Regions from separate parts of the Thalassotalea agarivorans genome, predicted to be linked through region 2. Evidence: predicted binding sites of a transcription regulator. Region 2 holds the regulator's gene; each other region holds the start of a gene.
The links. The regulator MetJ, encoded in region 2, represses methionine synthesis genes. The targets are predictions, from matches to a motif close to TAGACGTCTAGACGTCTA.

Region 1 (11,171 bases), 680 kb from region 2:
CCATTATCGTTATTGAGAATGTCGAACGGATCCTTAAAGAAGAGCAATTGCCAATTAAGGAAGCCGTGGCGAAAGCCATGAGTCAGGTATCGGGCCCGATAGTTGCAACGACGCTAGTATTGTTGGCGGTATTTGTGCCGGTCGGATTTATGCCAGGTATCACCGGTGAGTTATACAAACAGTTTTCCGTAACGATATCGTTTGCGGTACTGATTTCTTCGTTAAATGCATTAACGCTCAGCCCTGCACTATGTACGGTTCTGCTAAGTGCAAAACACATGAAAACAATGAAGTGGTTGCGACCTGTAGAAAAGCTTATCGAGAAATCGACAGGCGGTTATGTTGCAACGGTTGGCTTTTTATTAAAACGCGTTGCCCGTATTAGCATACTGGTACTTATATTGTTTGGCGCAACTGCCTACTTAGCTAAAACAGTGCCTACCGGCTTCGTGCCGGGAGAAGACCAAGGTTTTGTCTTTTTAGATATTCAGCTGCCAGATGCAGCATCGAGCAATCGAACGCAAGCGCTTATTGATAAAATCACGCCAACTTTACTAAATGACCCGGCAGTTGAAGAAGTGATTACCGTGTCAGGCTTTTCACTGTTAGGTGGCGCGGGCTCCAACAATGGTTTTGGTATCGTCATGCTCAAAGATTGGGAAGAGCGGACAACGCCAGAGCTTGGGTTAAGACAAGTAATAGGCCGTTTAATGGGCCAGCTATGGGCATTGCCTGACGCCCAAATCATGATGTTCAATCCACCGCCAATTCCAGGCCTTGGCTCAAGTGCCGGTTTTGAGTTCAGACTACAAGACAGTGAAGGGCGCTCGCCTGCTGAGCTTGCGCAGGTGATGAATGGTTTAATTTATGAAGCCAATCAACGACCAGAACTATCACGTGTATTTAGTACCTATCGAGCGAATGTGCCGCAATACTTCCTAGAAGTAGACCGTGACAAAGTTAAGGCACAAGGTGTTGCGTTATCAGATATCTTTGTGACCTTACAAGCGCAATTAGGCTCGCTTTATATTAATGACTTTACGCAGTTTGGCCGCACCTATAGGGTAACTATTCAAGCGGAAACCGAATTTAGGAAAGAGCCGGCTGACTTGCGTCACTACTATGTGCGTAATAAAGACGGAGAGATGGTGCCACTAACGACGCTTGCAAAACTTGAGCCGGTATTAGGGCCAACCAGTATCAATCACTTTAACTTGTATCGTAGTGCAAGTATTACAGGTCAAGCGGCAACGGGGTATTCATCTGGTGATGCCATTGCAATTATGCAAGAACTTGCTGATAAACTGCCACAAGGCTTTATTTATGAATGGGCCGGGCAGTCTAAACAAGAAATTGAAGCAGGTAACCTTGCGCCAGTATTGTTTGGTTTAGCTGTTGTGTTTGTATACTTGTTCTTAGTTGCTCAGTATGAAAGTTGGACAATACCATTTAGCGTTATTGCCGCTGTACCGATAGCGATATTCGGCGCGATGCTGGCGCTGTTTTTGGTCGGCATGGCAAATAATATCTATGCGCAAGTGGGTTTGGTGTTGTTGATAGGTTTATCGACTAAAACCGCAATATTGATCGTCGAATTTGCCATGGAGCAACGAGCAGAGGGCAAATCAATTATTGATGCTGCTTTAACTGCTGCGCGTATGCGTTTTAGAGCGGTATTAATGACGGCACTTTCGTTCGTGCTTGGTGTATTACCACTAGTATTTGCAACTGGCGCGGGTGCAGCGAGCAGGGTTTCACTGGGTTTAACTGTGTTAGCAGGTATGTTAGCTGCAACACTAATCGGTACGTTTTTAGTTCCTTTCTATTACATGCTAGTGCAGCGAATGCGTGAAAAAGTGAAAGGTCCTCAAACCGACGCTGATTAATTATTGACTCTGAATAAATTAACTTGTAACGTGAAATTAACAAGTAAAATAAGGATGGATTATGGTGTTTAAAAATCTTAAAACATTAGCATTAACCGCCGTGTTGGCAAGTGCTACATCGTTTATGGCAACAGCAAATGAGAGCAAGTTTATTGAAGTTGATATTCAATATACGCATGAATACAAAACACTTGCCGATTACGACAAGTTTCATGTAGATGAATTGGATTTAAGCCATTCAAAGATTGTACCTGCACCTTGGATTGACAAGAAAACATTCAAATGGGATGTTCAGCCTGGCAATCGTTCATGGATGCAAGGCAAGTTCAAAAAGAGTATTGAAGGCGCTTTAAAAGACAAATATGCCGTAGTGGCAGAAGCAGATAAAGGTGTGCTTGTTGTTCACGTGACAATTATTGCCTTTACGCCATTTGTTTCAAAGGACGACGTTGAAGCTCGCACTAAGGGTGTAGGCGAAATGCGCGTAAATATTCAATTAAGAGACGGCGGCACTGGTGAATTAGTTTATATGCTAGAAGGTGTAGAAAGTGTAGGTAGTGATTACCAACCAAACACTGATTTAGCGCGTAAAGAAAACACAGAAGAGTTGTTTGAGCAATGGGGCACAAACTTACGTGCATTTGTTGACGAAGCGCATGATAAAAAAGCAAACTAGGTTAGTTTAAGCAATAAAAAAAGGAGCTCTTGGAGCTCCTTTTTTTATACTGAATAATAGTAATGCTAGTTATTAAAAATCTGTTGACCAAGTTCAACTGACTTTATCATTTGTTAGCCCGTAGCCCGTAGCCCGTAGCCCGTAGCCCGTAGCCCGTAGCCCGTAGCCCGTAGCCCGTAGCCCGTAGCCCGTAGCCCGTAGCCCGTAGCTTATATCCCAGCCGCTGCGCGAAGTTCGTCAGCTTTATCCGTTTTTTCCCAAGAGAAGGCTGTAAAGGTTTCACCTGCTACTGTCATTTCATAAGGGTTACGACCAAAGTGACCATAAGCTGCTGTTGGGCGATACATAGGATGTAGTAAATCAAGCATCTTTGTAATTGCATATGGGCGCAAATCAAAATGCTCTCTCACCAAGGCAACTAATTTCTCATCTGAGATTTTACCCGTGCCAAATGTTTCAACGTGAATTGAGGTCGGCTCTGCAACACCAATTGCGTATGACACTTGAATTTCGCAACGGTCTGCAAGACCAGCAGCAACAATGTTCTTAGCAACATAGCGGCCAGCATAAGCAGCACTTCTATCTACTTTTGATGGATCTTTACCAGAGAAAGCACCACCACCGTGTCTTGCCATACCACCATAGGTATCAACAATAATTTTACGGCCAGTTAAACCACAGTCACCTACTGGACCACCGATAACAAAGTTACCTGTTGGGTTTATATGGAATTTTGTTGCTTTTGTTAGTAGCTCTTCAGGCAAAACATGCTTAATAATGAGTTCCATCGCCGCTTCTTTTAAATCGGCTTGTGTCACATCTGGATTATGCTGAGTAGAAAGGACAACTGTATCGATGGCAACAGGCTTATTATCTTCGTAAACAAACGTCACCTGACTTTTCGCATCTGGGCGAAGCCACGGCAATAAACCTGATTTACGTGCTTCAGCTTGGCGCTCAACGATTCTATGTGAATACGTAATCGGCGCAGGCATTAATACGTCAGTTTCGTTACTTGCGTAGCCAAACATTAACCCTTGGTCACCGGCACCTTGGTCTTCTGGCTTGCTGCGGTCTACACCTTGTGCAATATCGACAGACTGTTTACCAATTAAATTCATGATGCCACAGGTTTCGCCATCGAAACCTACGTCTGACGAAGTGTAACCAATATCAGTGATGACTTTACGCGTTAAATCTTCTAAATCAACCCACGCTGACGTTGAGATTTCGCCTGATATTATCGCTACACCTGTTTTAACCATAGTTTCACACGCAACACGTGCATATTTGTCTTCAGCAATGATTGCATCTAATACAGCATCTGAAATCTGATCAGCAATTTTATCCGGATGACCTTCCGATACTGATTCTGAAGTAAATAAATGGGTCGACATAATGATATTTTCCAAAAATTTTTTTAAGGGCATTTACCCAAAGTAATTGACGTGCATTATACGGAGTAATTTTTATATTTCCAGTTTTTTACGTCTAGACGTCTATATGTTTTTAAATCTATATACCTTAAAGTTGTGAAATTAGGAATAGATGTAATAATTATGTTATAAATTTGTATGTGTTAAATGTGTATTAAGTGGTGGTAATACTTATAAAAATCCACTTTGGATCAAGCAATCGCTAAGAGAATGGGAAGCTTATGCTAAAAATGACAAAATCAATGTTAGCAGTAGGGGTCGCAAGTGCAGTATTTGCGGGAAGCAGTAATGGCGCGGAGCTATATAATAATCCTGATGTAGGGGCTGTTGACCTTGGGGTTTCATATTCTGCCTTCATATTACAAGGAAAAGACACTAATACCGTTGAAGACGGCGCATCACGTTTATGGCTGATCTTTTCAAAAGATTTAGGCGATGGCTGGACGGGTTTTGCTCGCTCTGAATGGGGTGTGGTATTAACAAATAATGTAGGTGGTGTTGAGTTTGTCAGAAACACCGGCGGAAACAGTCTCAGACCAGCTGGCGCAGATGGAGAAAGCTTCTTCATTCGTAAAGGTTTTGTAGGTATTAAAAAAGATGGCGTAGGTGAGTTAACACTGGGTAAGCAGTGGGGGCTGAGTTACGATATTGGTGGCGTTACCGATAATTTTTATGTCTTTGGTGGTAAAGCCTCAGGTACTTACAACTTTGGTATCGACGGTGGTATTTCCGGTACCGGTCGTGCTGAACAGGCATTGCAATACGACGTAGAGATTTTAGGTGGTTTGGATTTAGGTGTACAATTTCAGTTTACAGATGAAACCATCTACATCGTAGACGACGATACCGGTGATATCATTGAAGACACTGATTTGGCTTATGACAACTCGTTTGCTGTGAAAGTGGGGTACACGTTTGATTTTGGCTTGATGATTGGCGCAGTTTATAACAAAGCTAATTTAAAAATTATTGACGACGCTGGTGTTTTACCCTCTTTAGACGTAAGTGATACGCTTTTAACTTTTGGTGCAAGCTATGGCTCTCTTGCCAACAAAGGTTTGTATGCTGCACTTGTATTAACCACAATGGAATATCACGAAATTAATGATTTAAACTCGATTATGGCCGATGCTATGGGTGCGGAGTTGATGGTTAAATACAACTTCGAGAACAATTGGGGCGTACATGGTGGTTTCAACTACTTATCTGATGAAAGCTCCGGCCCGTTAAATCAATATGAATTGACTCATATATACCTTGGTACCGATTATCAGTTCACGAAGGGTTTTTCAGCTTATATCGAGGGGGTACTTGATTCTACCAAGGGTGCTGATGGATCAGATATAGGTGAAGATCAAATTGGTTTAGGCTTTAGAATGGACTTTTAGAATAGTTTAAAGCTATGGGAAACGGCGACTTAGGTTGCCGTTTTTTTTGATCGCCATTCCAGAATGCCGCTGTCAACTTAGCCCTTGAACAACCGTGTGTTCAAGGCGGAAATCGCACTCTTGCCGTAGGCTTCCCGATACGCGTCGGGCTTGCGCAATAGCAAGCGATAAATTCCCTTAGGTAAAACTTATCGGCTCAGGGACATCGTTAACATGCAAACATCCTAGAAGGCATAGTAATTATACTAAAGGATTGCCTGAAGTAGAAAGAAAAACTACGTAAGAAATTGTTAAGTGCAGATAATTTCAACAACTTACCGGTTAACTGCCGCAAGGGCGGTAGTCAGGATTATCTGCAAGCTCAGTTACTTTCACCGCTATTTTGATCATCGCAGCTGTTTCCCCTTCTTCGGCTCCTGTTTGAAACCATAAATCCGCTATATCTTCATCAACAACAGCCATCGTGAAAACTGGAACTGTACTAAACAAATGATTAACTGCTTTAGAGCTTCGTCGCTGTATTGCAACTTTTTCTAGGCCGGTTTTTCCCGTTTTTTTGTAGTAGCTTTCTTCAAGCTCATAGCCAATACTTTGTGAAAGCAATTCGTGACTTTTTTCAGCCATTAGCTGTCCTAATTGACCACAATGCTCTAGATCAACGGGCGAAAGAGATTCATTTTTTATGCAATAATCAATCAGTGGGTTATATGCTGGTAAATTTTTGGTTGTTGCATTAATTGCCGGCGCAAAGGCTAGCCCTTTATTAAGATTTAATCGGCTGTTAAGTGTTTGATTGATGATACGAGCATGTTTGTAAAAGTATAAGTCATACCTTGCTTTGTTTGACGCTTGCGCCAAGTAATATTGTGCAGTGATTCCATCTTGCTTTGCTATGGCTTGGTTAAAAAGCAGGTGGTCGTAGTAAGCATTTTCAGCGTCAACAGTGCTATATTGAGATAAAAACGTGTCAGAGCAATATTCAGCCTGTTCGACCATACATTGCTGAAACAAATAGGCGTAGGCTGCTTTATCGTTTTGGTCTGCGCGCCACAATTGATAAAGCTCATTCAAAATATCTTCCCGCTCTACAATAGTCGTTTCTGTTCCATAGACAGCAGGATAATTTATATGCATTAACGCGTAGCTAAGTTGCGCTTGTATATCACCCGTATCGCGCAAAGATTCGCTATAGCTGTCTAGATTATCAAAAACGTCTGCTTGGCTTATCGCAATAGCCGTCATTTTGACTAAACATTCTTGTTCAAAGTCGCGAGGCTTATCCATTGTTAAAGCAACTTCAGCGAGATTAACTTTATCTTCAACAGGTTCTTTGTTTTTGTTTTTCGAAGTATTTTCTATCGCGCCTGAGATCTCAGGCTCACCATCAGCTAGCGATTCTACTTTTTCGTTGCTAGGTGCAGAAGGGCCAAAAAAATAAGCGACGAAAAGCGCTAAAAGAATGATAATAATAATCCATTTCTTCATTATGTATACAGCAGCCTTCTATAAGCAGGGATGATAGTTTTGATCAAGCGATAGCCGCTTAGATTCTTCTATTGCGTAAGCTTGTGCGGCAAGCTCGCCACCTTTCAGGCCACGCGATAACCAACCTTCAACAAATTGTTCATCCACTAAACTTAATGTCATGCCGTTCAATTGATGCATTTTGTCGAGCGATTGTTCAAATTGCTGCTTTTGCGCATAAACCTCGTCTAGGCCGGGCTTACCGGTTTGTTGAAAATAGTTTTCTTCAATCTTTAAGCCTATGGCTTGTACAATCATTTCCCCACCACTTCGAGACATTGTCGACGCCAATATATAGCAGCTCTCATGTAGCGATAGGTTCTGATCAAACGCTTGTTCGCACTGCTCTATAACATGCGTCGGGTTGGGCACAGCCATTGCTGCAACATAACCTTGACTGTTCAAGGCAGCATAACCAATAGGTATGTCGTTGACACTGGTGTAACTGTGAATGAAATAATCGTTGTAATCAAAAGACTTGAAATCAAATGCGGTTTTTTCTGCAGCGGATTCAATCAAACGTTCAAATTGTGCTTGGTTATTGTTTTTGGCCGCAATAGTGGCACGTATGAAGTCTGGCGCGCCATTGTTAGGAAACAGCGCATCGGCTTTCCTGTAAAAAGACTCACTGCAGTAGCTTGGTTCGTTGATGGCACATTGTTTTAGTAGGTGTAAATACGCCAATTGATTCGTTGGATACTGTTGGTGGTAGTTAAGTAGGCTAACTTCTTTGCTTGCTTGGGTAAGTGAGTATTCACTATTAACGATTAGCAGTTCGTCTTCGAAAACATGCAATGCATGCGCAAGCATCACTTTGTCATCTGTAGAGTTTGCCCAATAGCTTTCTAATGGAACTTCATCATCATTGATCGCAACTTGCTGTTTAAGCGCTTCAAGGTTAGTTTGACATTCTTGTGCAAAGTTTCGCTTAGCAGTATCAGGAGAGTCCTGATTAATAGATAGGTTAGAAGCTAAAGTGTTTTTTTTTGAGTAGGGTTTGCATCGTCAGCGCTGATCGTTTCAGTTTCAACAGGCGTTGTAGGTGTAGCAGGAAGGCTATCAGAGCTTTTGTCAGCGGAGAATAACCCGCCTTCGCCAATGAAGAAGTAGGTTGTCAGTAGAACTGCAAACACCACTAATAATAATCTTTTTACCCTTTCGTCTTTCTTGTCATCATCCATGATGTCTCCTTAACTGCCTGTCTTTTGATTTAGCGCGTTTTCTATTGTTGCTTGTAACAGCGCTATTTTATTTTGATTGGTTTTTTGTTCTGCTACCAACTGTTGTTTTACTTCATGTAATTCGTTGGCTAGATTAAGCGCAACCATTAAGGCGGCTTGCTCTGTTGCATTAATAGCGGCAAGGGATTGTTGCTTTTTAAATTGTTCGTTGACCAATTCAGCGGCATTTAGCAACGCAGATTCCTGCCCAAGCGGACATGCAACCTTCATTTTGCGATTAGCCAATTGAATTTCTACAGAACGATTGTCCATTTTTTATTATTAGCAACTAAAATATTGAGATCTCAGGTGAAACTATAAAGATATCGTGTGTTAATGGCAAGAATTTCCTCACTTTTAGTGCGTGGTTTTACCACTGCATATATCAACGAAGTAGACATTTCATTGCTTGCAAATTCTTACTAGAAATAGCAAACAAAAGTGACTTGGATTTTATTCATCTATCGGGCGTTAAAATTTGGTATCAATAGACAGGCAGTGTTAGTATTAACAGTATTAAAGCAACGGCTTACTTCTATTTATGACAAATCAAGAAACAATCGATTTCGCCTCTTTACAGGCAGCGCTAACATCTAACGATGTACAACTTCACGCATCTGAATTGCATGGTGTTATCTCGGGCTTAATCAGTGCAGGTATGCCTTTTGAAAGCAGTGAATACTTAACCATCATTAACGACATGTTTAATAATGGCGAAGGTTTACCTATTAATGCCAAAAACACGGTTAAGGGAATGGTGTCGCAAACTTGGCAAGCCATGCTTGATGACCAATTTGCTTTTCAATTGCTGTTGCCAGACGATGATGAATCCTTGCTTGAACGATGCCATGCTTTAGCGGTATGGGTTCAAGGCTACAATTTGGGTTTTGGTTTACAACAAACCAGCAAGGCAAGTTTGTCGGACGATGTTAAAGAAGTTTTAAATGACTTTAGCGAAATAGCCAACTTGTCTGAAGACCTAGAGGAAGACGAAGATACAGAACAAGCCTTTTATGAAATATCAGAGTATGTACGTATTTCGTCATTACTGTGTTTTTCAGAACTAGGCGTTCCTCCCGAAGATAAAAAAGCACAAGAAACCTTGCATTAAAGAGAGCCTCGATGTCAGCGACGTTTACTATTTCATTGGATGAATTTTTATTGCGCAGAACAACTTTTGCTGCGCAAATGCAGAACAACAGTGTAGCCATCATTTTCGCTAATACAGAGGTTACCCGAAGTAACGACACGGAATATCATTTTTGCCAAGATAAAAACTTTTTCTACTTAACAGGTTTTAACGAACCTGACGGCATTTTAGTGATCGCTAAAGTAAAGGGTGAAGTGTCAACAACGCTATTTTCTTTGCCAAAAGATCCGCATCACGAAGTGTGGCATGGTCGCCGATTAGGGCAAGCACTCGCAACCGAATCTTTAGGAGTTGATGCTTGTTTTTCAGTTGATGATATCGACACCCATATGCCTGACATTCTGAATGGCATGCATGCTGTATATTATTCATTTAGTGGTAATCAAGGTGTAGCAGCTAAAATTCAAGGCTGGCTAGATGATGTGCGTGTAAGAGCTCGACAAGGATTTGTTGCGCCAACGGCGCTGCTTGATGCTAAACCTATTATTCATGAGCAACGTTTAATCAAGTCATCGCAGGAAATTGCGGTAATGCAAGCGGCTAGTGAGATTAGTGGTAAAGCCCACCAACGCGCGATGACAGCCTGTAAAACGTTTCAGTTTGAATATCAAATTGAAGCAGAAATGTTGCACGAATTTGCGATAAATGGCGCGCGATTTGCTGCTTACAATAGTATTGTTGCAGGTGGCGACAACGGTAATATTTTGCATTATACCGCCAATGATATGGCGCTTAAGCAGGGCGATTTGCTTTTGATTGATGCCGGTGCTGAGCTCAATGGATATGCCGCCGATATTACCCGCACATTTCCGGTTAATGGCACCTTCACCGACCCGCAAAAAACCATTTACAACTTAGTTCTAGCTGCACAGCAGCTGGCAATCGATGCAATAAAGCCAGGTGCTAGCTTTGCCGAGCTCAACACCAAAGTAAATACTTTTCTAACTCATGGTTTAGTAGATTTAGGTATTCTGCAGGGGGACCTGCAAACGCTGCTAGATGAAAACATGGTTAAAAAGTATTTTATTCATGGTCTTGGTCACTGGCTTGGTTTGGATGTGCACGATGTTGGCGACTATGGCATTGGCGAAGATGGAAAGCAGCATAGACCCTTTGAACCGGGTATGGTGATGACCATTGAACCAGGTATTTATATTCCGCTCGATGCTGATGTCGACGAAAAATGGCGAGGCATTGCGATAAGAATTGAAGACAATGTATTAGTAACGGAGTCTGGCTGCCAAAACCTCACGATTAATGCGCCGAAGTCGGTTGAAGACATTGAACAGTTGATGGGCAGCTAAGATGAACAATTCTGTCGATATTGTTATAGCTGGTGGCGGCTTATCAGGCTTACTACTAGCCCGCAGCTTAATAACGAGTAGTCCATCGCTTTCAATTGCAGTGGTTGAGTCGCAATCGATTAGTTTTAAACAAGCTAATCAGTTTGATCAGCGCGTGTTAGCACTATCTCATCATAGTGCTAAATACCTTGAGAAAATTGGCGTCTGGCCTGCTTGCCAAGCCCATGCAACGGCGATCAATCATATCCATATTTCAGATCGTGGCAATTACGGTAAAGCACGTATCGATGCCTGCGACCACAATGTTGAGGCGTTAGGTTATGTCATCGCCATGGCAGACCTAGGTAAGGCGCTGCAAGATTCCGTGAATAACGCAGACAATATATGTTGGTACTCGCCCGACAGTATCGTGGCGTTTGAGCAGCATCAACAGCATGTTGATATCACGCTAGATTCAGGGTCCAATTTACAAGCAAAATTACTACTCGCCTGCGATGGCGGCCAGTCTAAAATAAGACAGTCACTGTCGATAGATACCATCGAAAGTGAATATGCGCAGTCGGCGATAGTATGTAATCTTGAAATGG
Region 2 (11,171 bases):
TCTATTAGTGCTATTTGTGTCATCGATTTTTGTTGTAGGCGAAGGCCAGCGCGGTATCGTGTTCCAGTTTTCAAAAATTAAACGAGATGATGCTACAGGCGATATGCGTGTATATGAGCCAGGTTTGCATTTTAAAATTCCGTTGATTGAAAACGTGAAAAAAATAGATGCCCGTATTCAAACACTCGATGAAGCGCCAGACCGTTTCGTTACGGCAGAAAAGAAAGACCTTATGGTTGACTCTTATGCGAAATGGCGAATTGTTGACTTCTCAACTTACTACCTGCGTACATCAGGCTCGATAGACAACGCGCGTCTATTATTGAAACAAAAAATTAATAACGGACTGCGTACTGAATTTGGTAACCGTACCATTAAAGAAATCGTTTCTGGCGACCGTTCTTCGGTTATGTCTCAAGCGCTAGAAAGTGCACGTAGTTCAAGAGAAGATCTAGGCATTGAAGTTATCGATGTGCGTGTAAAAGCCATCAACTTACCGACAGAGGTTAGTAACTCAATCTATGATCGTATGCGCGCTGAACGTACTGCTGTAGCAAAAGAGCATCGCAGTGAAGGTAAAGAGCAAGCGGAAGTTATTCGCTCAGAGGTAGACGCGCGAGTGACGGTCATGATTGCGACAGCACAAAAAGAAGCAGCTGAAGTACGCGGTGAAGGTGATGCGCAAGCAGCAAAGATTTACGCTGATGCCTATCAACAAGACGCCGAGTTCTTCTCGTTCTTTAGAAGTTTGGAAGCCTATGAAAAAAGCTTCAACAAAAAGAGCGATATCTTAGTGGTTAAGCCTGACAGCGAGTTTTTCCACTATTTAAAAGAGCCGTCAAAATCTAAATAAACGGTAATTACCCGTAAAAACTCCGTGATGCCCAAAGCTCACGGAGTTTTTTATTTCATATCATCGAGTTATTTTACTCAACGGATAAAAGTGTTGATGCTTGATGGTAAGAAACATTTTGATCACAATAATTGATGTATTAATCATCAACTTTCTCTTTTCCTCAAAGTTGAATTTTGGTAGAATCCCCGCCTAATTTTCTTTCCTAAATGTAAATATGGGTAAAAACGTCGTAGTCCTTGGCACTCAATGGGGTGACGAAGGCAAAGGTAAGGTTGTCGACTTACTTACAGATAAAGCTAAGTATGTTGTACGTTATCAAGGTGGCCACAATGCTGGTCATACGCTAATTGTAGACGGTGAAAAAACCGTACTTCACTTAATTCCATCTGGTATTTTGCGTGACAATGTAAAATGTATGATTGGTAACGGTGTAGTATTAAGTCCTGAAGCGCTAATGAAGGAAATTACGATGCTTGAAGCACGTGATGTTCCGGTACGTGAGCGCTTGATTATCAGTGACGCTTGTCCATTAATTTTGCCTTACCACGTAGCGTTAGACCAAGCGCGTGAAGCGGCTCGCGGTAACAAGGCTATCGGTACTACAGGTCGTGGTATTGGTCCAGCATATGAAGATAAAGTCGCTCGTCGCGGCCTTCGTGTAGGTGACCTTTTCGACAAAGAAAGCTTTGCGGCTAAGCTAAAAGAAATTGTTGAGTATCATAACTTCGCGTTAACGCAATATTACAAAGCAGAAGCGGTAAGCTACGAGAAAGTACTTGAAGATGCACTTGCTATTGCAGACATCATTACTGGTATGGTTGGCGATGTTGCAGAGATTCTTGACCAAGCGCGTAAGAATGGTGAATCAATCATGTTTGAAGGTGCTCAAGGTACGCTTCTAGATATTGATCACGGTACTTACCCTTATGTAACCTCTTCAAACACAACGGTTGGTGGTGTATCAACAGGTTGTGGTGTTGGTCCTCGCTACATCGATTATGTACTAGGTATTACCAAAGCTTATACAACACGTGTTGGCTCTGGTCCTTTCCCGACAGAATTAAATGACGATATTGGTAACCATTTAGGTACTGTAGGCCATGAATTTGGCGCAACTACAGGTCGTGAGCGTCGTTGTGGTTGGTTTGATGCTGTTGCAATGCATCGCGCAGTACAAGTTAACAGTATTTCAGGTTTTTGTTTAACTAAGCTTGATGTACTAGATGGTCTTGAAACACTTAAAATTTGTGTTGGTTATAAAACGAACACTGGTGAAGTGTTAACTGTACCACCGACAGCTGCTGAAGGTTACGAAGAAATCGAACCTGTTTACGAAGAAATGCCTGGTTGGTCAGAAAAAACATTCGGTGTAACTGATTACGAACAGTTACCAGCGAATGCTAAAGCGTACATCAAGCGTTTAGAGGAAGTAACTGGCGTACCAATTGATATCGTATCTACTGGCCCAGACCGTGTAGAGACAATGGTACTGGTTAATCCGTTCGAATAAGTATCGTTTATACTAAATAAAAACCAGCCTTATGGCTGGTTTTTTTATGCCTGAATTTTATAACTTTGTAGTAAAATTACATCATAAATACGTTTTTTAAAGAGTTTTACTCAATTTATGTCGCTTTTGCGCCAAAAATATATGTTTTATTACGATTTAACTGCCTTTTTCCTTCTATTAAATGTAAAAAAGATCTCATCCAACCTCTTTATTTTTAATAGCTTAGGTTAAATATTTGTGTATTATTTGTGTCTTCGATGGTTTTCTGATGAAAAATAATTTTCTCGCGGCACAAGTAGGATCTCCCCAACATGTTAGATATACGCCAACAGGCGCTGGATTATCACGCCTTCCCTTCTCCAGGTAAAATTAGTATTGAAATTACTTCTCCAGCAGAGACAACACAAGATCTGTCGCTAGCATACAGCCCAGGTGTCGCTGAGCCAGTGAGAGAAATAGCGCAAAACCCAGAAGACGTATACAAATATACGGCAAAAGGTAATACCGTGGCGGTAATTTCAAATGGTACTGCGATTTTGGGGCTAGGTAATTTAGGCCCAATGGCGTCAAAACCTGTCATGGAAGGTAAGGCATTATTATTCAAACGCTTTGCAAATATTGATTCCTTTGATATTCAAGTTAAACACAATACGGTAGAAGAGTTTGTTGCTACTGTCGCTAATATTGCCGATTCATTTGGCGGTATTAATTTGGAAGATATCAAAGCGCCCGAATGTTTTGAAATTGAGCGAGCCTTGATCGCACAATGCGACGTGCCTGTTTTTCATGACGATCAACATGGAACGGCAATTGTTACTGCGGCGGGCCTGCTTAACGCTTTGGAGATACAAGACAAATCTATCGCAACAGCTAAAATTGTTTGTCTAGGGGCTGGTGCTGCTGCCATCGCTTGTATGGATTTACTGATAAAATGCGGCGCAAATCGAAGCAACATTTTCATGCTGGATAGACAAGGGGTTATTACTACTAGACGCTCTGGGCTAAATCGTTATAAGCAGCAGTTTGCTAATGACACGGATAGCAAAACGCTTACCGATGCGATCAAAGATGCAGATGTCTTTGTTGGTGTTTCTGGTCCTAATTTATTGTCAGCCCAGCAATTAGCGTTAATGGCTTCAAAGCCTATTGTATTCGCCTGTTCAAACCCGGATCCTGAAATTTCTCCTGAACTCGTCCATAAAACGCGCCCCGATGCTATTATGGCAACGGGTCGTTCCGATTATCCGAATCAGGTTAACAATGTTCTATGTTTTCCTTTTATATTTAGAGGGGCACTTGATGTTAGGGCCACTGAAATCAATGATGCGATGAAAATCGCCGCAGTAGAGGCTATTAGAGGTCTTGCACAATTGGCAGTACCAGAAAAGGTGCTTGCTGCAACGGGTGAAGCGTCATTAGCATTTGGTCCCGGGTATATTATCCCAAAACCAATGGATGAAAGATTGTGCGAAAAAGTGGCTAAAGCTGTTGCGACGGCTGCGGTTGAATCAGGCGTAGCAAAATTGCCGCTACCGGCAAAGTATCAGTAGCTAGCTTTAAGCAATAAAAAAGGCGCTTATAGCGCCTTTTTTAATCTAACTAAACTTAGTCTTGATCTTCGAACTGGCTAAAATCTGTTATGCCATTTTCTGCCAAAACCTTTCTAACAACTTCAGGCAGCTTTTCAGGGTTATCTTTTGCAAGATCATTGTCATTTGGCAAAGGTTGTCCTGTAAACGCATGCAAGAATGCTTCACATAGCAATTCACTATTAGTTGCATGACGCAGGTTGTTTACTTGTCGACGAGTGCGTTCATCGGTCAACACTTTTAGCACACGCAATGGAATTGAAACGGTAATTTTTTTAACTTGTTCGCTTTTCTTACCATGTTCAGCATATGGGTTAATATATTCCCCATTCCATTCTGCCATACATCTTCCCCTTTAACTTTACCTTGTGCTTTAGCCCATAGTTAAATTGTACTGTGTCAAAAAACACAGTCAACTATATATGTGTAGAAGTTTAGATGTCTAAAAAGATCTTGACATAAAATTTAAAACGTTTAGAGTTTTAGACGTCTAAACACCTAAACGTAAATATGGAGTCGTCATGACTGACAAAAAGTTTGCTACGCAGGCCGTTAGAGCCGGCATTAACAGTGACGAGCATCACAAAGCTGTGGTGGCACCTCTGCATTTATCGAGTACGTATGCATTGAACGGATTTAATGACAAAGGTGCTTTTGATTATTCAAGAACCGGTAACCCTACACGAGCATTATTTGCTGACGCACTCGCCCAACTAGAAGGGGGTAGTGTCGGTATAGTAACCGCTACGGGTATGGCTGCAGCACACGTCATTGTACAAACATTAACGAAAGATGATTTGTTAGTCATCCCACACGACTGCTATGGTGGCAGCTATCGTTTGTACACGCATTTGGCTGCGAAAGGACAGTTTAAACTGAAAGTTGTTGACCAAACCAATGATCAGGCATTTGCCGAGGCGATGGCGTTAAAACCTACACTGACCTTGGTTGAAACACCGAGCAATCCGCTTCTGAGGTTAGTTGATATTAAACGCATTGTAGAACAAGCCAAAGCTGTTGGTTCCTTGGTTGCAGTAGACAACACATTTCTGTCTCCAGTTTTACAACAACCACTTGCACTAGGTGCAGACATTGTTTTTCATTCAACAACGAAATTTATAAATGGCCATAGTGACATGGTTGGTGGTGCGGTAATCACCAAAGATAAAGCTCTTGGAGAGACATTAGCATGGTGGGCAAACTGTATCGGAGTTACGGGCAGCGCATTTGATAGCTATCTAGCCATGAGAGGTTTAAAAACATTACCTCTGCGTATTAAGCAACATCAACAAAATGCCAATGCCGTCGCACAGTATCTTGCCGATCATCCAGCGGTGGCACACGTATATTATCCGGGGTTAGCATCACATCCGGATCATGAGCTTGCTAAACAGCAACAAAAGGATTTTGGTAGCATGATGAGTTTTGAACTTGTTGGCGGTGTTGATGCAGTAAAGAAACTGTTCGACGGCCTTTCGCTGTTTACCCTGGCGCAATCATTAGGTGGCGTTGAAAGTTTAATTAGTCACCCATCTACCATGACCCATGCGGGAATGGAATTAGACGCACAAAAAGCCGCTGGAATCGGCCAAAATTTGGTGCGACTATCAGTGGGAATAGAAGATATTGACGACATATTGGCAGATTTGGAGCAGGGCTTAGCAGCCAGCCAATCTTAACACGTTACGGTAAAGTAAATGAGCAGAGTTAACCCAGTACATACTGAACAAGCGAATGCTATTAGCACCAACGTACATAAATTTGGTGGTAGTAGCTTGGCTGATAGCGCTTGCATAAAGCGAGTACTTACTATAGTTAGAAGGCACTGTAAGAAAGATGATTTAATTGTTGTCTCAGCCAATGGTGATACTACAGATACGCTGTTTGCTTTGTTTGAGTTAGCTGAGGCGCACGATGAAGCGCTAAGTAGTGCTATTGAATCGTTAAAACTGTCGCAGCTAAAATTGATTAGAGAGTTATTATCTATTGAATCTGGTCAGCCGTTAATTGAGGCATTAGATGCCGATATTAAACAGCTTACCTTTTGGTTGTTGAATCAACCGCAACAATTTACCAATCAAATTTTGGCTTTTGGTGAAGTTTGGTCTGCTCGCCTTTTATCTGCTTATATCAGCCAAGAATACACCGCAAGCTATACTATCGATGCGCGTGACTATTTAATTGTCGACGATGCCAAGCATTGCCAAGTACAATATGAGGCAAGCCAGCAGCAATTTAATCAATTGTTGGAAGATCAAAAATTAGCCGTCATTACAGGTTACATTGGCAAAGACAGTAAAGGCGAGGCTATCACCCTTGGTCGCAATGGCAGTGACTATTCAGCAACAATCGTGGCAGCACTTGCGCAAGCAAAAAATGTGACCTTGTGGACCGACGTCGACGGTATATACAGTGCTGATCCTAGAGTTGTTCCAAATGCAAGAAAATTGCATCGTTTACCTAATGAAGTAGCTAAAGAACTGGGGCGCTTAGGTAACCCGGTATTGCATGCAAAAACACTTAAACCGCTTTCTTTCGAGCAACTTCCACATACCGTGCATTTACACGTAGCTAGTAGTTTTGCGCCAGAGGTTTTAGGCAGTGAAATAGGCTCATTTGGTGAAATAGCGAAACAAGAGCTATCGGTCACACGGTTAAATGACTTGCTACTCATTGAATCTGAATTTTTAAAAACGGAGCAAGCCAAAATTGCTTTTGAACAGTTTTCTGTAGAGCAAATAGATCATGAATTGGGTTTTGTCGTCGTGCAACAGCACACGCAACAACAAGTCACGGATTGGCTTGCATCATCAAATGTTCAAGTTCGAGTGACACCTATCGCTTTAGTCGCCGCGGTTGGGCACAATATAGCGCAGCAAGGTAACATGTTTGCTCGCTTTAAACGCGCAACAAAATCGGCGAAGCCACTGCGCTTTATTCAAAGCAGTAACAACCACAGCATCATTGCGGTACTCAAAGAAAACTGCACCATAGAATTACTCAACAGGGTGCATCATGCAATGACAAAAGACGCTCGCCATATTGGTCTTGTCGTTGCCGGATTAGGTAATATTGGCGAAGTATTCTTATCTATGCTGCCAGAGCAACTTAGCAGACACCACAGCTTAGAAAACACTTATCTAGTAGGTCTTTTAGGTAGTAAGAAAGCGTTGATTCGCGACGATGGTATCAATCCTGCGCTAGCAAAAGCGTTATATGAACAGCATGCTAACGATTATGACAAGGCGGCGTTAATGGAATGGTTGGGTAATCATCCTTATGACGAGTTGATCGTTGTTGACCTGACGCCTAGTGAGGAATTTAGTGATTACTACCAAGAATTCTTTGCTAAAGGCATTCATGTGATTGGTGCTAATAAATGGGCAGCCTCAGCAGATACCCCGCAATACAATCGATTACTATCAACAGCTAGTGAAACAGGTAGTCTTTGGTATGGAAACACCACGGTTGGTGCAGGCCTGCCAGTGAACTACGCGCTTAATGATTTAGCCCGAAGTGGTGATAAAGTGATTGAAATATCAGGTATATTTTCGGGCACTTTATCTTGGTTGTTCGAAAGTTATGATGCCAGTGTTCCATTTTCAACCTTGCTTAAAGATGCTCGAAATCAGGGCCTAACAGAGCCAGATCCACGCGAAGATCTTTCAGGAAAAGATGTACAACGTAAACTGCTAATTTTAGCTAGATTGGCAGGATTTGAATTATCGCTTAGTGATATCTCTGTGCAGAACTTAGTACCAGAAGCATTGCAGACAATATCTATAGATGAGTTTTTAGCGCGTTGTGAAGAACTTGACGACTATTTTGAACAAGCTTTCAGCGACGCGAAAGCGCAGAATCAATGCATACGCTATGTCGCCAAATTTGCAAAAACGTCTGCTGGTTACAAAGCGGAAGTATGTCTAGCACAACTTGGTCTTTCACATGCTTTTGCCAGCCTAACGCCGTGTGACAATATTTTCCAAATTAAAAGTCAGTGGTATCACGACAATCCATTAATTATTAGAGGCCCAGGTGCAGGCCGTGAAGTTACTGCGGGTGGCGTTCATTCAGACCTTGTAGTGGCATGTCAAACATTAAACAAGAAATCAAAACCAGTTGAAATTAGAGGGATAAATTAAATGAGTTATAGTCATGCCAGACAGGTAGAATCGCTAAATCGTAGTCTGAGTGAAATTAATGGCGATCTACAGATTTCGTTTGAGTTTTTCCCTCCTAACTCTCCTGAAATGGAAACTACCCTGTGGAATTCAATTGAAAGACTTGCACCACTGAAACCAAGCTTTGTTTCGGTGACTTATGGCGCAGGTAGCGGAACGCGAGATCGTACACATGATGTTATTAAGCGTATTCAAAAAGATACGGCGCTTATCGCAGCCCCCCATCTTACATGCATTGATGCGTCGCGTGACGAACTTAAAACAATTGCAAAAGAATATTGGGATACAGGTGTTAGACACATTGTTGCTTTGAGAGGTGATTTACCTGATAGCAATGAAAAACCAAATATGTACGCGTCGGATTTGGTGAGTTTGCTTAAAGATGTCGCGGATTTTGATATTTCGGTAGCTGCTTATCCAGAAGGGCACCCTGAAGCACCAAACCCACAGTTTGATTTGCTAAACCTTAAGCGCAAGGTAGAGGCAGGAGCAAACCGCGCCATTAGCCAGTTCTTTTTTGATATAGAGTCGTACTTACGTTTCAGAGATCGCTGTGTCAACGTGGGTATCGACGTTGAAATCGTGCCAGGTATTTTGCCAGTAACTAATTACAAAACGTTAGCGCGCTTTGCCAAGCTAACTAATGTCAATATCCCTAACTGGATGCCAAAGATGTTTGATGGTTTGGAAGACGATGAAACCACTCGCCGTTTGGTCGGTGCAAACATAGCGATGGAGCAGGTCAAGGTACTTAATAGTGAAGGGGTGAAGAACTTTCATTTTTACACGTTAAACCGAGCCGAGCTTACTTATGCAATTTGTCATATGTTAGGTATTCGCCCATAGCGATATTAAACACAGGTTTTGCCAGTGAACAAATAGTAGTAATTTCAAAGCGTTTGGTATAACTTTAGCTATAATTTCCTAAGCGCTCCCCATATTGGGTGGATTTCCTACATACTTCGGACAACTATGGACGCAAATTTATCGATTTCAATTACGGTAATCATCATTTCTGCAATGATGTTTTTTGCGTCGTTTTTGTTCAAAGATGGCGAGCGTGAAAAACCGGCTCGATTTGCTTTTCGATTGTTTTACTTTTTCACCCTCTTAATTTTTTGTGGTCTAGTTGCCGAATCTTATCTTCATTACGAATATTTTGTTATTTCCACTAAAATCTTTATTGCATTAAGTGTCTCGAGCCTAGTGACCGGTATTATGTGGCGTTGTCGTAGCAAAATACCTGTGTCCTTAATCTATTTCATTGCTATTGCTATAATTGTCGCTGATTTATCGGAGTTTGCACCTAACTTTAGATGGCCTTCATTGTTCAACGGTATATGCGCTATTTTTGCGGTCTACGCTCTGTTTAATCGCGAGAATAGCAATGCTGGTGATAAGGGTTTAGGTCTGGTAATGATCGGCTACTTAGCACTAATGTTTACACATTTGCAATCTGATAGCTGGATGACGGCGGATCATGATGACCTTAATATTGTCATCGATGTTTTCCTATTTGTACCAGCGTTTGTGTCTGGCGTTACGGTATTTATCTTCTTAAGTTACATGCTGGACGTGCAAAAGGAATTGGAATTCAAAGCATCGACCGACGCATTAACCGGCCTATTTAATCGACGTCACTTTATTCGGGCATCGAATAAGTTGCTGGCGTTAGCGGGTCGTCATAAGTTTCCAATTAGTGTGATCATGTGTGATATCGATCACTTTAAAGCGATTAATGATAAATATGGTCACCCTGCCGGTGATGCAGTATTGCGCGAATATGCCAAGCTGATGGAAAGCTTATTGCGTGTCGGTGATATCGTTGCGCGCTATGGTGGTGAAGAGTTTGTTATTTTGTTGCCTCAAACCAATAGCGACGGTGCTAGACAAGTAGCCGAACGTATGCGAGATAAAGCCGCTGACCTTTCAATCAAAGCGGGTAAACACCTGATCAATTTCACTGTGAGCTTCGGTGTTGCGCAAGTTGCTTCGTTTGATGATATTGACGAAAGTATTGAAAATGCCGACAAAGCACTCTATCAGGCAAAAGAAAATGGCCGCAATCAGGTCGTACTTGTTAATCGCGCTTCACTAGCCTAAACGTTTTTTACACTATAGGTAAACAACTAACCGTCCGATAACAGGGCGTTTTCTGCTATCTCCACATTAATTTCTATTTTTTATATCTCCCATTGGTTCATCTTCTGCTTTACTGGTGGAACTTAGCATTTAGCTAAATAAATCAATAAATTACTTTTCACCGAAGTCATGGGCATCTATCTGTTCTCGATTTTAATACTCACATTTGCCACTCATTTTTCATTTTTTGCTATAAATTATCATAAATAGTTATGCAAAATAGTTGCATAACTACCCTTTAACTTGATAGACTCCCTCTGAGTTTGATGAAGACTAACTGATAAGGCTACGGGAAATATTCAAAATGCTTCTATTTCGACGACGATAAGTGATTTTATTATCTACCTGGCGGCTATTAATAGGCATGTTATCAGGTGAATTCGTTAGTGTTTTAGTGGTTAAATTTGAATAGAATTGCAAAATTGTGATGAAAGTAGCAGTAATAGGTGCCAGCGGTTATGTTGGTGCAGAACTTATCGGGTTGCTCATTCAACATCCTAAAGTTGAATTGACGCATTTATTGGTTTCTGAAAACAGTGATTCCTGTGGACTACACTTTTCCGAGTTACATGCTCGGTGGTTGGGGATTTGTGATGTTCCCCTTCAATCTTTTTCTCAGGCGTGGTTCGAGCAATCAGTTGATCAGTTGGATGCCGTTTTCTTTGCGACACCTCATGAATTCTCTGCCCAGTGGGGCGCAAGCTTTGTAGCAAAAGGCGTCAAGGTATTTGATCTGTCAGGTGCGTTTCGTTTAAAGGATGCAACGCAATACCCTACCTTTTATGGTTTTTCTCATGGCGATGGTAAAGCGCTAGCATCTGCAGTTTATGGATTAGCTGAATGGAATGCACAGCAGATTGCCGATGCCAATTTAGTTGCTGTTCCGGGTTGCT
Region 3 (11,171 bases), 1.1 Mb from region 2:
TTGCACTAACAAAGATGATAGACGTTATATATCGTTTTATTGTCATTGTATTCCTTTACGTTTTGGGGAGCTTAGTCTTTCTCTTGTTTTTCGCCAAGGGTCAGCTTACTTTCGGTGCCTTTTATTAGTCTTACAATATTGTCTTTGTGACGAAAAATAATTAAACCAGCTAGCATCAATACGGGATAGACATATTCGGGTTTAAGCAAGTACGTATACAAGGGGGCTAACGATACAGTCACGATTGCCGCTAAGCTAGAATATCGGGTACTTTTTGCGACTAAAAACCAGGTAATGATTAGTAAAAAGGCAAGATCCCAACCGATAGATAACAGCGCGCCAAAAGCAGTTGCTACCGCCTTTCCTCCTTGAAAGTGGAAAAACAACGGGTACATGTGCCCCATGCAAGCGGCTATGGCAACAAAGCCTAATTGAATTGGTTCTAACCCAAGTAAAAAGCCGCCATAAACGGGAATCGTCCCTTTTAATATATCGAAAAACAATACTGCAGCTGCCGTGGCTTTATTGCTAATTCGCAATACGTTTGTAGCGCCAGGGTTATTTGAGCCTTCAGTGCGAGGATCTGGTAAGTTGAGCATGCGACAGATCAAAATTGCGCTCGATATCGACCCTACGATATAAGCAGCAGCAATGATTAATATTGTCAGCATCAACAACATGTAACAGAGTTCCTCTTCAAGATTGCACAATATAGCGTCAATAGTGCCACTTAGACACTAGTTTTTCCACCGTAGCGCAGGTAAACTTTGGCACTATTACAAAATAAGGGGCATAGTCTACGTTGTTTTCAACAAAAAGTGCTCCGATGATCGCCACGACGAGGTGTGTATGGACAAAGTGTTTATACAAGGCTTAAGCATTCAAACAACTATCGGCTTTTATGCTTGGGAAAAAGAGATCAAACAAACACTTATTATTGATTTGGAAATGGGCTGGAATACACAATTAGCTGCTGAAAATGATGAGTTAAATAAGACCTTAGATTACGCAGATATTTCAGAAACGATCGCTACATTTGCCAATAATAATCCGGTTGATTTATTGGAAACTTTAGCAGAGCGCCTGGCAAATTACTTGATGGCAGAGTATCAAATCCCTTGGCTTAAATTACGTATTGCTAAACCTACCGCGGTTCATAACGCGCATGCTGTAGGCGTTGAAATCGAGCGTGGTAAAACCTTCTAATGGCAATAATTTATATCTCGCTCGGCACTAATATTGACCGTGACCATTATCTCGAACAGGGGTTATTGGGTTTAGAGCAAGCGTTTGGCCAACTAACGCTGTCATCCTTGTTTGAAAGTGCTTCTGTCGGTTTTAATGGTAGTGATTTTTACAACATGGTGATTGCCGCAGAAACCGAGTTACCGATAGCGCAAGTGGTGACCACATTAAAAGACATCGAACGAGCAAATGGCAGAAAACCGAGCGCTAAAAAGTTTAGTTCACGCACATTGGATCTCGATTTGTTGTTGTATGACGACGTTGTTACAGAGCAGCCCATTCAATTGCCACGCGCAGAAATTACTGAAAATGCCTTTGTATTGTGGCCACTGCAAGAATTAGCAGGCGCTTTACTGCACCCCGAGCTTAACATTAGTTACGATGAGTTATGGCGTAACTATGACAAATCAAGCCAACAACTAAGGATAGTGCCATTTAATTGGCAAAGATAATTATGTCGACTTTAGAAGCCATTTTACTCGCGATAATTCAAGGACTCACAGAGTTTCTGCCAATATCTTCATCTGCGCATTTAATATTGCCTTCGCAATTGTTAGGTTGGCAGGATCAAGGGTTAGGTTTTGACGTAGCGGTGCATGTGGGCACCTTATTGGCAGTCATGCTTTATTTTCGAAAAGAGGTTGGCACTATGTTTGTTGCTTGGCTTGAAACGTTTAAGTCAAGACAAGTATCAAGCTTTGATGGCAGGCTAGCTTGGTGGATTCTGTTTGCGTCGATACCAGCAGGTTTGTTTGGATATTTTGGTAATGATTTTATCGAAACACATTTTCGCTCTGCGCTTGTTATTGCTGCAACAACCATCGTATTTGGTGCATTGTTAGGCTTTGCTGATATTAAAGCGAAGCAAAATGTTGATGTTGAGAAACTTGGTTTTAAAGGAGCGATGATTATCGGCTTTGCTCAGGCTATTGCGCTTATTCCAGGTACCTCTCGTTCAGGCATCACTATGACTGCAGGCCTTATGTTAGGACTTTCTCGCGACAATGCCGCCCGTTTTTCCTTTTTGCTATCAATTCCCGTTATTGCGATGGCCGGTGGGTATTTAACGTTAAAAATGCTAACGGGAGAACATCATATCGACTACAGTGTATTAGGTTTAGGAAGCTTGATTGCATTTATTAGTGCATATGCCTGTATTCACTGGTTTTTAATCATAGTTAATAAATTGGGCATGATGCCATTTGTTATATATCGCTTGCTGTTGGGCGCGGTATTACTGTGGTTTGTATTTTCATAGGAAAGCTTTATGACGGCGTTAACGCTAGAAAATTTTCAACAAGTAGTGCTTGAAGACTCGAAAGAAAAACTGATTCTGATTGCTTTTTGGGCGCAGCAAGTACCAGAAAGTATTGAACTAAGAGACAAACTTTCAAGCGCGGTCGCAGGTGTTAGTGAACATTTAACTTTCGCTACCGTTGATTGCGAACAACAGCAACAAATAGCGATGCAATTTGGCTTACAAGCGCTGCCTACTATTGTGTTAATTAAAGATGGGCAACCGCTTGATGCATTAGCAGGACCGCAGCCAGATGAGGCTGTTTCTGCCTTTTTGCAAAAGCATTTACCTAAACCTGAAGATGGATTGTTGCAAAAAGCAAAACAATCTATGGAAGAGGGTAACGTCAATGAAGCATTTACGCTAGCACAGCAGGCGTTTGCTATTGATGACACACGTGCTGATATAAAATTTGTTTTGATTGATGCTTATATCCAAACTGGCAAGCTTGTCGAAGCTAAAGCGCTGTTAGAGACCGTTACAATGGTTGACCAAGACGGTACCTACAAAGCGTTACTATCCAAACTAGAACTTGCTGAAGAGGCGTCGCAATCGCCTGAAATATTAGCTTTAGAGCAAGCCAGTGCGGAAAATCCGGATGATGTGGCAATAAAGCGACAACTAGCGACTCAATATAGTCAACATAATCGCCAAGAAGAGGCGTTGGCTATATTGCTTGCATTAGTGCAAAAGGATGGTCAAGATAACGAGAGTAAACGCTTACTTTTAGATGTGTTAAAGGCATTGCCGGATGGCGACCCTTTAGCTGCAAAATATCGACGTAAACTCTACGCACTTATGTATTAATGGTACCTTGATGAAGACTAAACTACTCAACCTTACTTTTTTGTCTACCTTTATTGTGGCTTGTTCAAGTGGCCCGCAACAGATAGAGGAAGATGTTGTTCAATCACAGAGCAGTGAAGATCTAGCAAGTATTATTGAAGATCATTGGCAGCACCAACTAGATACAAACCCTAGTTTGGCCGCCAGTTTTGGCGATGAAGATGCTGCATCCGAGCTGCCGGATTTGTCTCCTGACTTTTTAGAAGAAAAGTTTGACGATGAGCAAGCGTTACTTGAACGCGTTAAAGCGCTCGATACAGCGACGTTAACGAGTGAAGAGAAAATCAATGCGCAAATACTGACGTATCAATTACAAAATAGCGTTGATAATTACACCTATCTAACCCACCAAATGCCTTTAACGGCGGAAAGTGGCTTTCATGCCAGTATTGCATACATAGCACGTAAACCGCGTAAATCGATAGAGGATTATGAAGATTACTTGGCTCAGTTAGATGCATTGCCAGAGTATTTCGACCAGCAAATGTTTTGGATGCGACAAGGACTTGCGATAGGTAATACGCAACCGCAGGTCGTATTAAATGGTTTTGAAGATTCTATCAGCGCATTCATTGTTAATGTTGAAGATAGTGTTTATTACCAACCGTTTAAGAATATACCTGACAGTATTTCGCCTCAGCAAAAGCATGTATTAGTGCAACAAGGCAAACAAGCGGTTAAACGCAATGTGTTACCTAGTTACCGTGCGTTTTATACCTTTATGACCGAAGAGTACATGCCGGGCGCTCGCAAAACTATTGCCGCTAGCGAGTTACCTAATGGCGCATCGTTTTATCAAAATCGTGTAAATTACTTCACAACGTTAGATATTTCTGCCGATGAAGTACATGAGATTGGGGTAAGCGAAGTCGCTCGTATTCGTGAAGAAATGGCGAAAATCATTGAGCAAGTTGGCTTTGACGGAAGCTTTGAAGAATTCCTAACGTTTTTAAGAACGGACGAAAGGTTCTATCCAAAAACAGCTGAAGAGTTGTTAAAGGAAGCTGCTTACATATCTAAAAAAGCGGATGCCATGTTACCTAAGTATTTTGGCAAGTTACCACGTACACCATACGGTATTAAGCCTGTGCCTGCGGAAATAGCGCCGAAATATACGACCGGCAGATATGCTGGCGCAAGTTCAGATACTGAAGCCGGTTATTATTGGGTTAATACTTACGCATTAGACAAGCGTCCGTTATATGAAATGGAGGCGTTGACATTGCATGAAGCGGTGCCGGGGCACCATCTACAGATTTCATTAAATCGTGAGTTAACTTCGTTGCCTAACTTTAGACGTTACAGCTACATATCTGCCTTTGGTGAAGGTTGGGGCTTATACGCAGAATTCTTGGGTAAAGAAGCCGGTTTTTATAAAGACCCATATAGCGACTTTGGCCGTTTAACGTATGAAATGTGGCGAGCAGCGCGATTAGTTGTAGACACTGGCATGCACTCGAAAGGGTGGACACGTCAACAGGCGCTTGATTTTATGGCGGGTAATACAGCGTTGTCTATGCACAATGTAACCACTGAAATCGATCGCTATATCTCTTGGCCTGGACAAGCGTTGTCTTACAAAATTGGTGAACTTACTATTCGCCGTTTAAGGACTAAAGCTGAAACCGAACTGGGTGATAAATTTGATATCAGAGCGTTTCATGACGCGGTATTAGTAAACGGTTCTGTGCCCTTATCCGTGCTCGAACAGCAAATCGATACCTTTATCGAACAAAACAAATAACAAAAAGCCCGCGTCAGCGGGTTTTTTATTATTAAAGTGTTCAAAAACTTCTAGACGTCTAAACGTCTGTTTGTTAGTATTGCTAACGTTAAAAGTAAAAGAGTAATTCATCATGGCAAAAGCAACATTGGCTGGTGGCTGTTTCTGGTGCATAGAGGCGGCGTTTAATAGTGTAAAAGGCGTTAATAGTGCAGTTTCTGGTTATATGGGCGGACACGTTGAAAATCCGACATATCAGGCTGTATGTGCTGGAACAACGGGTCATGCAGAAGTTGTCGTACTTGACTATGATGAAAATGAACTGAGTTACCGCGAGATCCTAGAAATTTTCTTTTCATTGCATAATCCAACCCAGCTTAACCGTCAGGGTAATGATGTTGGCACACAATATAGAAGCGCTATCTTTTTTCATGACCAAGCACAGCAACAAGCTGCAAAAGAAATTATCACTGAAATTGAACAAGAAAAAATTTGGCCTGATCCAGTGGTGACTGAAGTAACAGAAGCAACTACGTTTTATAGCGGCGAAGCTTATCATCAAGAGTACTTCAACAATAACCCTGAAAATCAATACTGCCAAATGGTGGTTTCTCCAAAACTTGCCAAGTTTAAACAAACCTTCGCAAACAAACTTAAATAACCTTTTAAATATTTGGGGTCAGATCATGTTCTGACCCCAAATCTCCTATTTTTAGATAAACTCGTTCGTAACAGAGCCTTGCTGAACCTCGCTAAAGCTCTATGCTCTGCGGCAATTAAAGTACAAAGCGACTTCCTAATTTATACAAACTATCGCTAGCTTTTAATGCTGGGGTCAGAACATGTTCTGACCCCAAATGTTATTAGGTGTCGTAGGCGATGTGTTGGTGGATACGCACTATGACTTCGTCTGCTTTTGGATCTAGGTCTAACTTTTCACAAAATAGATTAAGGGCAGCACGGATCTGATTAACAAAGCTGCCGTAGCCATATTTACTCTCGTTATCACTGGTCGCTACAAACACTAGCTGAAAGTTTTCTACTAACTCTTTAGGGTTCCATTTGCTGATTAATCCGCAGGAGCCTTTATTTGGGTTGTATCCGAGCATTTGCAGTTCGCCCATATTTGCTGATATTTCATGAAGCGACCAACGAACAATAGGTACCAGGCCATTGGCTATTAGTGCACCATTGTTGAGATTGTATTTCTTAGCTGATTCACTAAATTTATCGGTCAAAAATGTGTATAGCGGGTTAAAAGGGTCGCTAGATTGTTTATCTACTTGTACTGTGTTTATCACTGACGGGGACAGTTCGAAATTAACTACAACGTAAGTTAACGAAGTTACCTCTGCTGGAAGCACAGTTCCTTGTGAACCGTAGCGAATAGCTATAGGCCGAAGTTTGTGTGCGATAGATTCACTCTGATACTTTTCTTTTGCAAACAAATCGAAGGTTAGATGTTGGTGGTCTCTGAATCGAATTTGCTTTGCTGGTAAGGCGATTTTATTAGCAAAAGTATTTAAAAATGTGGCGATCTTTTGGTGAAACTTGGCGGCATTTAGTCGCAAATCTTCACCTGATGCAAGAAACAATAAGGTAATTTTTTTAGCTTGTTTATCAGGGTCGCAAAAAGCCTTTGAAACACTGTGCTGCATCGGATTGTAGTAAAACAATATTTGTTGATTAGTCTGCCATTGGTGCATTTCATTGCTAAAACGCACCCGAGCAAGTTTATCATTTGCGATCAGCAGTCCATTGGTTATGGACATCTCTTTTGCTAGGGAGAAGAAAATCTCACAGAGATTATGGTACACATAATAATAAGGAGAAGCTTTGCTTGCGCTGTTGTAACTGTCAACTTGAGCTATGGGCTTGTTCAAATCAGCCAATAGTTGTGGCGATAATGGAAACTCCGCTAACAAATATTGGTTATCGCGCGCATTCTCTGGTACATAAGTTTTATGCGCGGCACTGCGCTTTCGAATAATAGACATAGGTTAAACTTTCCCTTGTTTGAAATTGGCGCCAGTGTAAAAATTGATTGTGACAGTATTGTGTATCTCGATTTTCTTCATCAAAAGTTCACAATTCATAGACAGGAACCTATTCATGATTGACGATAAAGCGGCGCTTGTAGCAGCGATTAACCAAACTATGCCGTTTGGCAAATATGCCGGTAGAAAGTTACTGACCTTACCTGAACCCTACTTAGTGTGGTTTCACAGTAATGGTTTTCCACCAGGTAAATTGGGTGAACAACTAGCGCTAATTTATGAAGTAAAATTAAATGGCTTAGAGGGAATGCTTAGGCCGCTGTTAAAATAATCTTTTAAACCTTTTTTTTATGGAAATTGAGCTGTTTATTAACATCAGGTATATGACATTCTCGTTAAAGTTTTGTTTCCATTAGAAAAGCTCTTAATCAAAGACTTGGATCTTCATGCCACTGTAAAATACCCCTAGTTTTATTAGGTTATTTGTACAATTTTCGCCTTGAATACTCGCTTTAATTCCACTTTACTTAATGAGTTGATAGCAACTTTTTTGGCTGGTTTTTGCTAATAACAATTGTCTATAAATATTAATATTATCAATAAGATATACGGAGTTGGCTAATGAGAAGACAAAAACGAGATCGTTTAGAACGCGCACATCACAATGGGTATCAAGCTGGACTCATGGGGCGCTCAAAGGAAATGTGCCCTTATAACAATGCAAACGCGAAATCTGAATGGCTCGGGGGCTGGCGAGAGGCCATGACGGACCGAAGTATGGGGTTGTTTAAGTAATTACATTGGGAGGCAAATAGCCTCCCTTTTTATTGGTTGCAAATAGGGCAACTTTCTTGCTTACCAATGGTAAATTGTTGCCACTGCATATCCATTCCATCAAATGCAAATAGGGTGTTATATTTTACCGGTAATCCGGTGATTAGTTTGATTGTATGTAGTGCCTGCATACCGGCGATGATCGATAAAACTGGGCCGACTATCCCTACCGTTTGGCAATTTACAATCGGTGCTTTTTGGCTGCTAGGAAAAAGACATTCATAGCAAGCGTTGTCTTGCTCGTTACTATTAACCACCATGTGTTGCCCATCAAACCCTGTCGCCGCGCCAACGATTAGTGGTACTTTATGGCTAACGCACAATCTGTTAAGTAGATAACGAGTTTCAATATTGTCTGTGCAATCAATGACAACATCTACCTGTGGAATATAATACTCTGCCAGTTCCTCATCCAACATTTCATCCACTACTTCAATATCAACTGCACTATTTTGGTTTTGCATGAATTGTTGCAGTGTTTCAGCTTTATTAGCGCCGACATCTTGTTCGGTAAAAAGTACTTGTCGTTGCAAGTTGGTATAATCTATATCGTCACCATCCACTAAAACAAGCTTACCAAGGCCAGCACTTCCTAGGTAGGCAACCATTGGGTTACCTAGGCCGCCCATACCAACAATAAGTACGCTTGCTTGTTGTAACTTTAGCTGACCTTGTTCGCCTATTTTGCTTACCATCATCTGGCGCGAATATCTTAATTGTTCTTGTTGGCTAAGCACGGTGCTCCTTACTATATTGCATAGGTTTTAATTGCGCTTGCTTTACATTGAATCCAAACATTTTGATTATATTCAAGCTCTAGTTGTTGATAAGAGTATGGTGTAATTTTTACGTAAAATGTTTGTTCTGCCAGCATTAACGTGACACATACATAGTTTTGATGATGAACTAGATCTTTGATAGTCGCAGGCACTTGGTTGACGATTGATGTGGCGTCGTTCTTGATCAAGTTAATACTTAAATCTTCGGCATAAATCATACATCGAATCGTATCATTTTGAACAATACCTTCAGGCAGGAGTGCGCTATAGATAGGTGTGCCATCAGGCAGCGCTAACTCACTGATCCCTTGTTCATTCATATGATTTTTGACTGTCGCCGAAAAGCTACTCAATAGTGTATGTTGGTCGCGCAAACGATGGATTGCTTCATGTATAGGACCATCTAGCACTGCGTTACCTTGCTCAATCACAACTAAATTATCAGCGATAGCTTGAATTTCGCTGAGCTGGTGGCTAACAAACAATATGATGATGTTTTGCTCGTTAGCGATTTTTTTTACTAAAGCGAGTAGAGCGCGTTTGTTGTTCTCATCAAGTGCAGAGAAGGGTTCGTCTAGCAGTAATATACTAGGCTCTGTAGCAAGGGCACGAGCCAGCGCTACACGCTGTTTTTCACCACCTGACAGTTTGGCAATAGGTTTATTTAAAAGCGCAGTGCATCCCGTTGCATCTATCCAATATTGCAAAGGCTTTTTGGCAGTTTGTTTGATGCCATAACCATAGCTGATATTTTGCTTAACCGATAAATGAGGAAACAACCTTGGTTGCTGAAATACATAGCCAACTTGACGTCTTTCAGGGGGGAGATGCACGATTGATTGTTGATTTAACATCAGTTCACTTTGCAAAAGTGTTTCAAATCCCGCTATTGCGTTTAAAAGTGTAGACTTTCCCGCCCCAGATTCTCCCCAAATTCCGGTGATTCCCGGTTGAAACGAATAGCGTACTGAAAGTTTAAAGGCGCGTTTTTCAACGCTTAAATTGACATCAAGCATCACGAGTCTCCGGTAGCAATGAAGACTGCTTTCTACTTAACCAATAGATTAACGAGAGAAACAAAACACTTCCAACGATAAGTGCTCCTGCCAAATAGTGGGCCTGTTGATAATCAAAGGCTTCAACATGATCGAAGAGCGCTATCGACAAAACTCTCGTTTCTCCAGGAATGTTACCACCTATCATTAGCACTACCCCAAACTCGCCAAGAGTATGCGCAAAAGCCAAGCAAGCGGCGGATACAATACTATGCTTGGTCAATGGGAGCACAATAGAATAAAACCGTTTAAAAGGGCCTGCTCCTAGGCTTGCTGCAGTTTGCGTATATTCATCACCTAATTGTTCAAAGGCGCGTTGTATCGGCTGCACCATAAACGGTAATGAATAGAAAATAGAGCCAATAACAATGGCCGAAAAACTAAACGCCAATTGTTGTCCGGTTGCTTGTTGCCACAGCTGGCCGGGCAATTTATCTGGGGCAAATGCGACTAACAAATAGAATCCTAATACGGTCGGCGGTAGCACTAGGGGGAGGGCAATAAACGCTTCAAGCACCACTTTGCTTTTGTGTTTTAAATTTGCCAACCACCACGCCAAAGGTATACCGATGCACAACAGGATAATGGTGCTAATAAACGCCATTTTTAGTGTTGTGGTAAGTGCAAGGATATCGGCACTCATGACTTACCTCCCTGCGCTTTGTCGTAGCCATGCTTTTCGATCACATTTTGAACTTCACTACTTAACAAATACGTGACAAACGCTTTTGCTATTGCTTGGTCTTTTGTGTTGCTAAGGATACAAACAGATTGAACAATGCGGTTGTAGCTAGCGATATCAACGCGGTGTACTTGAGCGCTCCCAACGACAAAACTTTCGCTTACTAGCGCAGCCTCTACATTGCCGGTGAGAAACTGACTGTGCGCTTGTGCAACATTGTTTGCTGTAACTAATTGAGGCTGTATTTTTTGCCACACTTTGCTGTGTTGAAGGGCTTCTTTAGCCGCAATGCCATAGGGTGCTGTCTTAGGGTTAGCAATAGCTATTTTACCCTTAACTTTATCTAGGTCTTCTATCGATGTGACCTTAGGGTTGTTACTGAACAATACGAGCTTGCCATAGGCATAGGTATTAACATAATGCGCTAGCCCTTGTTGTGATAGCTTTGCAGGGCGCAAGCTATCAGCACTGACAAAAACATCAAACGGTGCGCCAAAAGTGGCTTGTTGAAACAATACGCCCGACGCTGCTGAAATAACATCAACGTTTACCTCGTATTTTTCTTCAAATGCAGGGACTATTGCTTTTAGTGTGGGGGCAAAGTTAGTTGCAACGGCAACACGTAGCTGCTGTGAATGGGCAAAATCAGCTATTAATAAATAGCTACAAAGCAAGATAAAATTTAGTCCACGTCGTAGCAACGTTTTACTCCC

Region 1: a site for MetJ is predicted at 4,047-4,064, ahead of metK (methionine adenosyltransferase). Genes of this name have one in related genera too.
Region 3: a site for MetJ is predicted at 5,184-5,201, ahead of msrA (peptide-methionine (S)-S-oxide reductase MsrA). Genes of this name have one in related genera too.

What each region holds. Positions count from the first base shown of each region.
Region 1 is NZ_AP027363.1:2,351,296-2,362,466, reverse strand. Features, by position in the region: gene QUD85_RS10745 (efflux RND transporter permease subunit) at 1-1,886, shown strand, start outside; gene QUD85_RS10740 (DUF3313 family protein) at 1,948-2,562, shown strand; gene metK (methionine adenosyltransferase) at 2,772-3,959, opposite strand; gene QUD85_RS10730 (porin) at 4,229-5,386, shown strand; RNA gene ssrS (6S RNA) at 5,438-5,620, opposite strand; gene QUD85_RS10720 (hypothetical protein) at 5,708-6,871, opposite strand; gene QUD85_RS10715 (hypothetical protein) at 6,890-7,720, opposite strand; gene QUD85_RS10710 (hypothetical protein) at 7,882-8,091, opposite strand; gene QUD85_RS10705 (cell division protein ZapA) at 8,101-8,403, opposite strand; gene QUD85_RS10700 (UPF0149 family protein) at 8,672-9,241, shown strand; gene pepP (Xaa-Pro aminopeptidase) at 9,253-10,584, shown strand; gene ubiH (2-octaprenyl-6-methoxyphenyl hydroxylase) at 10,586-11,171, shown strand, end outside.
Region 2 is NZ_AP027363.1:3,031,392-3,042,562, reverse strand. Features, by position in the region: gene hflC (protease modulator HflC) at 1-853, shown strand, start outside; gene QUD85_RS13895 (adenylosuccinate synthase) at 1,071-2,366, shown strand; gene QUD85_RS13890 (malic enzyme-like NAD(P)-binding protein) at 2,678-3,916, shown strand; gene metJ (met regulon transcriptional regulator MetJ) at 3,972-4,298, opposite strand; gene metB (cystathionine gamma-synthase) at 4,477-5,634, shown strand; gene metL (bifunctional aspartate kinase/homoserine dehydrogenase II) at 5,653-8,097, shown strand; gene metF (methylenetetrahydrofolate reductase) at 8,098-8,982, shown strand; gene QUD85_RS13865 (GGDEF domain-containing protein) at 9,109-10,239, shown strand; gene argC (N-acetyl-gamma-glutamyl-phosphate reductase) at 10,703-11,171, shown strand, end outside.
Region 3 is NZ_AP027363.1:744,475-755,645, forward strand. Features, by position in the region: gene QUD85_RS03420 (hypothetical protein) at 1-46, opposite strand, end outside; gene plsY (glycerol-3-phosphate 1-O-acyltransferase PlsY) at 72-671, opposite strand; gene folB (dihydroneopterin aldolase) at 850-1,206, shown strand; gene folK (2-amino-4-hydroxy-6-hydroxymethyldihydropteridine diphosphokinase) at 1,206-1,697, shown strand; gene QUD85_RS03440 (undecaprenyl-diphosphate phosphatase) at 1,700-2,503, shown strand; gene QUD85_RS03445 (tetratricopeptide repeat protein) at 2,513-3,349, shown strand; gene QUD85_RS03450 (DUF885 domain-containing protein) at 3,360-5,132, shown strand; gene msrA (peptide-methionine (S)-S-oxide reductase MsrA) at 5,245-5,772, shown strand; gene QUD85_RS03460 (DUF3083 family protein) at 5,975-7,108, opposite strand; gene QUD85_RS03465 (DUF3820 family protein) at 7,224-7,439, shown strand; gene rmf (ribosome modulation factor) at 7,730-7,903, shown strand; gene QUD85_RS03475 (HesA/MoeB/ThiF family protein) at 7,933-8,640, opposite strand; gene QUD85_RS03480 (molybdenum ABC transporter ATP-binding protein) at 8,691-9,737, opposite strand; gene modB (molybdate ABC transporter permease subunit) at 9,730-10,419, opposite strand; gene modA (molybdate ABC transporter substrate-binding protein) at 10,416-11,159, opposite strand; gene moaE (molybdopterin synthase catalytic subunit MoaE) at 11,164-11,171, opposite strand, start outside.